Regions from separate parts of the Solibacillus sp. FSL W7-1472 genome, predicted to be linked through region 1. Evidence: riboswitches for the same ligand, from Rfam matches in the RefSeq annotation. Region 1 holds a riboswitch; each other region holds the start of a gene.
What was found. Region 1 has a riboswitch for S-adenosylmethionine ahead of metK (methionine adenosyltransferase). Riboswitches for the same ligand answer to the same signal wherever they lie in the genome.

Region 1 (2,207 bases):
GCAGAAGATCGCGCAGATATGGATCGGATAATTTCAGAATATGTGGCAAAAGGGCAATACTATAAATCACTTCAAAAATAATTTAACAGTCATTCCCCTCTTTGAATCTTATAAATCTATACCTTGTTAAAAAGAAATCTTATATAAGATCATAAAAAAGGAGCTATCCATTAAACTGGATGCTCCTTTTTATTATATTAAATTCCTGCTTTAGCTTTCAATTCAGCCGCTTTATCCGTACTTTCCCATGGCACATTTAAATCTGTGCGACCGAAATGTCCGTATGCTGCTGTTTGCTTATAAATCGGACGACGTAAATCAAGCATTTTAATAATGCCCGCAGGACGTAAATCAAATAGCTCACGTACCCAGTTCACGATTTTTGATTCTTCTACTTTTCCTGTACCGAATGTATCAACCGCGATTGATACAGGTTGTGCAACACCGATTGCATACGCCAGTTGCACTTCAGCACGGTCAGCTAGGCCAGCTGCTACAATGTTTTTAGCAACATAACGTGCTGCATATGCTGCAGAGCGGTCAACTTTTGTCGCATCCTTACCGGAGAATGCTCCGCCACCATGACGCGCATAGCCGCCGTAAGTATCAACAATAATTTTACGACCTGTAAGACCTGCATCTCCTTTAGGCCCGCCGATTACGAAACGACCTGTTGGGTTGATGAAGTATTTTGTTGCTTCATCCAATAATTGAGCAGGAACAACCGGTTTAATAACGTGCTCTTTAATATCTGTTTGAATTTGTTCTAATGTTGCTTCTTCATCATGCTGTGTTGAAATAACGATTGTATCCACACGAACAGGTTCATTGTTTTCATCATATTCGATTGTTACTTGTGTTTTACCATCCGGACGTAAATATTCCAATTCTCCTGATTTACGTACTTCTGTTAAACGACGTGCTAATTTATGAGCTAAAGAAATTGGCATCGGCATTAATTCCGGTGTTTCGTTACATGCATAGCCGAACATTAATCCTTGGTCGCCTGCACCGATTGCTTCCAGTTCATCATCCGTCATTGAACCTTCACGTGCTTCCAATGCTTGGTCAACACCTTGTGCAATGTCAGGTGATTGCTCTCCTACAGCTACTAGTACTGCAAGGTTTTCCGCATCAAAGCCGTACTTACCGCGTGTGTAGCCGATTTCTGCCACTGTATCACGGATAATTCCTTTCATATCTACATAAGTAGAAGTTGTAATCTCACCAGATACTAGTACTAAGCCTGTTGTTACCGTAGTTTCACAAGCTACACGTGCATTTGGATCTGCAGCTAAAATAGCGTCTAAAATGGCATCCGAAATTTGGTCACAAATTTTATCCGGATGTCCTTCCGTTACACTTTCTGATGTAAACAGTCGACGATTTGTCATGTCATTTCCTCCTAAATCACTTTGGCAATTGTTTTTTATTGATACGGTACTCATTACCCATGTCCGTTATATAAAGCAATTACGCTAATGCGTATCTACCTTTTAACGTCAAGCTATATTTGCTTTAACACGAGGGTCTGAAAGGCTGTAACTATATAATTTTCGCTCAGCACGAAATTGTAAAACAAAATAAAAAAAATCCTTTCTCTCATAGCCGTGTTCATCACACGTGAGGAAAGGATATTACGTTTCGTTACCTTTCACTCTTATCGTTCAAGGGAATTTTTGCCCTTGCATCAGGTTGGCACCAACACGTATAAAATATACGCAGGTTGCCGGGTTTCATAGGGCCTGCCCCTCCACCAGCTCGGGATAAGAGTATCCGTTCAATTAAACATCTTACGCAAAAAAACAAGTGCTGTCAACAAATTTTGACGTATTTCGCAATGTTTAAAATTCCGGAAAAAATAATTTGCAATTAGTATAGATTATTTCACTTAATGTGTTATACTATTTTTGAATTAGGAATCAACTCCCCTCTATAAGGGAATACTATAAAAAAGGATGGTATTTAATAGATGAATTCGGTAGAAATTGCTAACGAGCTGAAAGAACTTTTAAACGGGGAAAACATCAAAACTCAATTATCTGTTCCACAATTAGTTGAAAAAGCTACATCACGCGGAGAAGCCGTGCTGACTGTTGAAGGTGCATTACGTGCCCAAACAGGAAAATACACTGGCCGTTCTCCAAAAGATAAATATATAGTAAAAGAAGAAATTTGCAACAATAAAATCGATTGGGGCAAAGTTA
Region 2 (2,207 bases), 1.0 Mb from region 1:
GGAATTTGCACTTACCGCTAAGGGTAAGTCACAGCTGGAATCGGGCATTTTTGAAGAGGAGCTTGAAGAAACAAGTTATTTTATTCAATACAGCCCGATCCATGAGCAGCCACTGGATGGTGATCTGGAGGAATTTGCGGATTTGGAGGAGTTTCCGGAGCCTTTCCCGACAATCGAAACGGAAGAAATCGAAGCAATTGAAGAAGCGGTGCTGATTGAGTTCATTCAGCAGCAACTATCCGAACAACCGGTTGCGGAAGATGAAGTACCGCATTATATTTCAAGTGTTGTTTCGACGGAATCGATCCAGATTAATGATATACCGGTCCTATGTTTTTTGCTTTTCGATCAAAAGGAAAACAGACATTTTATGCGGGTATACAATACATTGACACGTGTATGGGATGAACAGCTGGAGACAATGTTATTCAATATAGAAAAAGAGCAGCTTTAGTAAGCGTGAAATAATATTTTTAGAATTATTGCAAAATTACAAAGTACATGATACACTAATGACAATTTAATAGTCTTATCAAGAGAAGCGGAGGGACTTGGCCTTATGATGCTTCAGCAACCTCTAGTTCAACTAGAAAGGTGCTACTTCCAGCAAGGTGTGAACCTTGGCAGATAAGAACGGGTAAAAAGGCCCCTCTCATTTCTGTTTTTGCTGGAATGAGAGGGGCTTTTTATATTGTTCTGGAACAGTTTGTTTCAATCGTAAAACAATGCATTGCCTGAAAACTACAGATTATTAAAAGATTGCTGAAAAAGTTTATGAGGGGGAAAGTGGAATGCCGATTAATATTCCGAAACATTTACCGGCGGGAGAGCTGCTTAGAAAAGAGAAGATTTTCGTTATGGAGGAAGACCGTGCGAAAACGCAACAAATTCGACCGTTAAATATTTTAGTGTTTAATTTAATGCCTGAAAAAGAAAAAACCGAACTGCAGTTGCTGCGTTTACTCGGGAATACACCGTTACAGGTAGATGTGACATTTTTAAACACGGCTACATACGAATCAAAAAATGTTTCCAAATCACATTTAGATACATTTTATCGAACATTCGACCAAGTGAAGCACCGTCGCTTTGATGGGCTCATTATTACAGGAGCGCCAGTAGAGAAAATGGATTTTGAAGATGTTGGATACTGGAATGAGATTACGCATGTTATGGACTGGGCAGATGAACATGTCACTTCGATTATGTATATATGTTGGGGCGCCCAAGCTGCCTTGTATCACCATTTTGGCATCGGAAAATTCGAATTGCCGAAGAAATGCTCCGGTGTTTATTCCCATGTGATTACGGATTTAACAGTAGATTTAGTGCGGGGATTCAGTGATGAGTATGTGGCACCTCATTCACGCCACACGTCGGTTTCAATTGATGAAGTGCGGGCACACCCTGACTTGCGACTATTAAGCTATTCGGATGATGCAGGCGTGTTTATTGTGCAATCGAAAAACAATAAACATATTATGATTACAGGGCATCTGGAATATGATGCAACGACTTTATCGGATGAGTATTTCCGCGATATTGAGAAAGATCCGGACAATACGGAAATTCCGATCAACTATTTCCCGAATAACGACCCGTTGCAGGCACCGAAAAATGTTTGGCGTGCCCATTCGCATCTGTTGTTCTACAACTGGCTGAACTACTACGTATACCAAGAAACGCCGTATGAATGGCATTACGTCGATGAAAATATTGAATATCATATTTAATTTGTGTAAATGAAATGAACCAGCAGGAGGTGGACTCCTGCTGGTTCATTTTTATTTAATTGCAACCCAGGCACGTTCGCGTTCGATCTGCAAACTAATTTCCCGCCCGAAGAAATCGCTTAATAATTCGTCTGTTAAAACAACTTCGCGTGCATTGGCTTCGACATTTTTTCCGTCTTTCATTAAAAGTACATGGCTAAAACAAGGAAGTATTTCTTCTACATGATGCGTCACGTAAATTAGGGTAGGGCCGTTTTCTGCTTGTGCAATCTGTTCTATTGTTTGCAGCAAGTTTTCCCGTTCGATTAAGTCCAGACCGCCACATGGCTCATCCAATATTAAAATTTCCGGATCAGCCATAATGGCCCTTGCTATTTGAACACGCTGCCGTTCACCTTGAGACAAATGCTCGAATGATTTATTTGCTAAATGGTCACAGTGAAAATGCTTCATAATAGAAACCGCATGGTCAAT
Region 3 (2,207 bases), 730 kb from region 1:
GTAGACCTGTGTTTTTCTTCTTTTGTTTCAATTGGCTGCATATTCACCAAACGTTTTTTTACGGCTGCAATATGCTTCGGTGTCGTCCCGCAGCATCCGCCAATTAAACGGACACCTTGGTTTACGAGTTCAACTGCTGCACGTGCGAAATAATCGGTTTCCGACTCATAAACTACTCGACCATCTTCAATGTCCAATAATGATGCATTCGGATAAGCTGATAAAAAAGCTTTATTCGGTAAATTAACCCCTTCAAATGCCTGAATTGTATGGAAAGGACCTAATCGGCAGTTACTCCCAACAATATCTGCACCTAACCTTTCCAAGTCTTGAAACGCTTCATTTAACGTCATTAAATTTTGAAGGACACCCGGTTCCTGCATCGTCATTTGAGCAATGATCGGCAAATCGGTCATCGAACGTAATAGATGGACACAATGCGATAATTCTTCAAAATCGTAATACGTTTCCAATAAAAATCCATCCGGTTCACCTGCTAGTAATACTTCCGCCTGTTCTTGGAACGCAGCTAAAATTTCATCTAATGTTGCATCACTTTTACGAATTCCCCGAATACCACCGATCGTTGCAAGAACATATTGCCCATCCAGGGAAGCTGCCCGCTTTGCGATCTTTAACGCTGCTTCATTAAACTCCTTCACACGATTTTCATAACCATAACGTGCAAGCTTAATGCGGTTAGCTCCATATGTATTGGTCTGAATAATATCTGCACCTGCCGCAATATATTCACTATGAATTTTCTCTATAATATCAGGACGGGCAATATTCATTTCTTCATGGCAATAATCCAACCCATATGAATAAAGAAGTGTCCCGATTGCTCCGTCGGCTGTTAAAACCCGTGTTTGTAATTCTTCAAGTAAACCCATTGCCTTCACTCCATCATTTACAGTATTTTCAGTATTTTTACGATACAAAAAAGCCTTCTTTCATTAAAGAAAAGAAGGCATAGTAGTTATCGACTTAATCCCTTCTCATCTTCTGGCATTCGCCACTGGATTTAGCACCTGACTTAATGTTGGTTGCTGAAGTTTCATCGGGCCAGTCCCTCGACTTCTCTTGATAAGAAATAATATGAATTTTTGAAATATTTAAATGAATCATAACGTTATCTAATACGTCCGTCAATACCCTTTAGCTGAATGAAGTATTTCTTTACATAATTCGACTAATAATGTGTTCAGCTGTTTTTTTGCCGTTTTGAATACAAGCACCGATTCCTACTCCGAAATAGGCACATCCCGCTAATAGAACATTCGGGTAATCCGTTGCCAGTTGCTGTATAACTTTTGATAAGGCTTCATTATGCGCCAAATCATAGCGCGGCATTTGGTCAATCCACTTTGTTACATTAATGACAGTTGGATCCGCTTCAACACCTAAGCTGAGACGAATGTCTTCCAATGCAACTTTTGTCAGTTCTTCATCTGACATGGCTGCCAACTCTTCATAGCGCGGATTAATATCTTTATAAAACAAGCGAACGAGTAAATTGCCTTCTGCTGACGTATGCTTCCATTTACGGCTCGTCCATGTCGATGCATTACAAATTAAATCACTATTATGCGAAACGATAAAGCCGGTACCATCAGCCGGTAATATATCGTCCGGTACATCAAAGCCAACATACATCGTTAAAGTAGATGCCGTCGTGAACTTTTTCAGCTGTTCCTCTAATGAATCATCCTGTATTACATGACGTACCGTCTCATTTGGAACGGCCAGTACAACAATATCTGCCAATATTGTTTCATCTTCCAGCACGACTTCATATTGCTCACCTTTTTTTAGAATTTGCTTTGTTACTGTCTTTCTCATGAATTCAACTTCCGGCAGCTGTTCTTCTAAACGATTGATTAATGCTGATAAACCCGGACGGAAAGAAATAAACTTCTTATTCGCAGCTTTTTCGAATTGCTCGCGATGTGCCTCGAAGCCTTTAATAATCGATCCGTAGTTGTTTTTATAATCCACTAAATACGGCAATGTAGATGCCAGGCTTAATTGATATAAATCGCCTGAATAAACTCCTGCCAATACTGGAGCAATTTGCTTTCGAACAATTTCTTCACCTAAAAAATATTCTAAAAACGTACCGATAGAGCTTTCTTTAGTAAATTTAGTATTCGGGATTTCTAAATCTTGAAGGGCCCTCTTCTTTCCTTCTTCTGAAATTAACGTAC
Region 4 (2,207 bases), 1.4 Mb from region 1:
CTACTCCAACTTCCGCTGCAACTTTCGCTAATGCCTGCTCTAAATCCGCGATAATATCTTCCGCTGCTTCTAACCCGATCGATAAGCGAATGAGTTCTTCAGATACGCCGGCAGTTTTTAATTCTTCCGCAGATAACTGTTGGTGTGTTGTGCTCGCAGGATGGATAATTAATGAACGGGCATCGCCAACGTTCGCTACATGTGAGAACAATTCCACGTTATCGATTACTTGGCGGCCAGCTTCACGTCCGCCTTTAATTCCGAACGTAATGATTGATCCGAAGCCGTTTTTCAAATACTTTTTCGCTAAATCATGTGTCGCAAAATCTTCAAAGCCGTTGTAATTCACGTACTCCACAAATGGGTGGTTTCTTAAATACTCGGCAACTTTCTGTGTATTTTCATTGTGTCGGACAATACGCAAATGAAGCGTTTCAAGTCCTTGCAGGAAATTAAATGCCGCGTCAGCAGATAATGTTGGACCAAAATCACGCAATAGTTGAACACGAAGCTTTGTCGCAAATGCAGCGCCTGCTGTGTCAATTCCGTATCTTAGACCGTGGTATGAAGTATCGGGTTCTGTAAACCCTGGATGTCTTCCTTGTGTCCAGTCGAATTTACCGGCATCAACGACAATCCCGCCGATCGTCGTTCCATGACCGCCAATCCATTTTGTTGCAGAATGAATGACAACATCCGCGCCGAATTCAATCGGATTACTTCCATATGGGGAAGCAAATGTGCTGTCGATTAATAAAGGAAGACCATTGTCATGAGCGATGTTTGCTACCGCTTCAATATCCAGTACTTTCAAGCTTGGATTTCCGATAATTTCTGCGAAGATTGCCTTCGTTTTATCAGTGATTGCCGCTTGGAAATTTTCAGGATTTGATTCATCTACGAATTTTACTGTAATGCCGTAACGAGGCAATGTTGTCGCGAATAAATTATAAGTCCCACCGTAAAGTGAACCTGCCGCAACAATTTCATCCCCTGCACCGGCTACGTTTAAAATAGAAAATGCTACTGCTGCTGCGCCAGATGAAAGCCCTACTGCAGCTGTGCCCCCTTCTAATAAAGCAACCCGTTCTTCAAATGCCCCGACTGTCGGGTTCATAATTCTTGAATAAATATTGCCTGTTTCCTGTAATGCAAATAGACGTTGCGCATGAGCTGTGTCATTAAATGCATAGGCCGTTGTACGGTAAACCGGAACTGCAATTGCTCCTGTTTCCGGGTCTGGCTTTTGACCCCCGTGTAATAATAATGTTTCTGGTCTTAAATTTGTCATTTTAATACCCCCAAAAATTTAATCGATGGTGAAATCGGTGTTTTTGAGGAGGATTTTTTAAATGAAAAAAACCCCCTTCAGTTAAGAAGAGGGTTGCGCATGAGCAAGTTTGCCTCCTCTTATCTTTCAAAATGATTGTCCATTTTGTAGGATTTAGCACCTTAGTCAGTTCATCACTTACTGGTTGCCGGGCATCTCAGGGCCTATTCCCTCCGCCGCTCTTGATAAGAGTTATGTGATTTGTGTTCCATCGTTGAGTCTCAGTATAAAACATACTAATCCGATATGTCAACACAAAAAATTAAAATTTTCAGATTTCTATTCTGATTACTCTTATCTGTATTTAACGATATGCAAAAATTTCCTCCCTATGAATTGAATAGACGCTTATAATCGACTTCAACTAAAATATTGACTAAAATAAGCTTGAAGGATATACCATTAAGATTTTTATTACATAAAAGGGAGATGTTCACGTGAATACAAAAGAATTATTACGCAGTCACACATCTGTTCGCAAATATACAGGTGAGGAAATTTCAAAAGAAACTGTCATCGATTTAATCGAAACAGCACAAATGGCGGCAAGCTCGCATTTTGTGCAGGCATACAGTGTTATCTGGGTAACGGATGAAGAAAAGAAAACTAAGCTGGGTGAACTGTCTAAAAACGAATTCCAATTCAAAACAGCTGGTGCCTCTTTCTTGTTTTGCGTAGATTTCAAACGTTTGCAGGTAGCTGGTCAAAAGCACGGAGTCGATATTTCTGCTGACACGGCTGAAAACGTGCTTGTAGGTGTAGCAGATGTTGCATTATTTGCGCAAAACTTTGTTATTGCAGCAGAATCAATGGGTTACGGCATTTGCTATATTGGCGGTGCCCGTACAAATCCTAAGGAAATTAGCGAGCTGTTCAA

Region 2: another riboswitch for S-adenosylmethionine. It lies ahead of metA (homoserine O-succinyltransferase); the one in region 1 lies ahead of metK (methionine adenosyltransferase).
Region 3: another riboswitch for S-adenosylmethionine. It lies ahead of MKY07_RS17985 (bifunctional homocysteine S-methyltransferase/methylenetetrahydrofolate reductase); the one in region 1 lies ahead of metK (methionine adenosyltransferase).
Region 4: another riboswitch for S-adenosylmethionine. It lies ahead of MKY07_RS01780 (O-acetylhomoserine aminocarboxypropyltransferase/cysteine synthase family protein); the one in region 1 lies ahead of metK (methionine adenosyltransferase).

Annotation. Positions count from the first base shown of each region.
Region 1 is NZ_CP150208.1:2,878,176-2,880,382, forward strand. Features, by position in the region: gene MKY07_RS14260 (gamma carbonic anhydrase family protein) at 1-81, shown strand, start outside; gene metK (methionine adenosyltransferase) at 198-1,394, opposite strand; SAM riboswitch class I at 1,658-1,773, opposite strand; gene pckA (phosphoenolpyruvate carboxykinase (ATP)) at 1,973-2,207, shown strand, end outside.
Region 2 is NZ_CP150208.1:1,860,614-1,862,820, forward strand. Features, by position in the region: gene MKY07_RS09165 (nucleoside-diphosphate sugar epimerase) at 1-454, shown strand, start outside; SAM riboswitch class I at 527-634, shown strand; gene metA (homoserine O-succinyltransferase) at 792-1,733, shown strand; gene MKY07_RS09175 (ABC transporter ATP-binding protein) at 1,785-2,207, opposite strand, start outside.
Region 3 is NZ_CP150208.1:3,606,939-3,609,145, forward strand. Features, by position in the region: gene MKY07_RS17985 (bifunctional homocysteine S-methyltransferase/methylenetetrahydrofolate reductase) at 1-893, opposite strand, end outside; SAM riboswitch class I at 996-1,093, opposite strand; gene hemG (protoporphyrinogen oxidase) at 1,180-2,207, opposite strand, start outside.
Region 4 is NZ_CP150208.1:361,087-363,293, reverse strand. Features, by position in the region: gene MKY07_RS01780 (O-acetylhomoserine aminocarboxypropyltransferase/cysteine synthase family protein) at 1-1,291, opposite strand, end outside; SAM riboswitch class I at 1,408-1,522, opposite strand; gene nfsA (oxygen-insensitive NADPH nitroreductase) at 1,768-2,207, shown strand, end outside.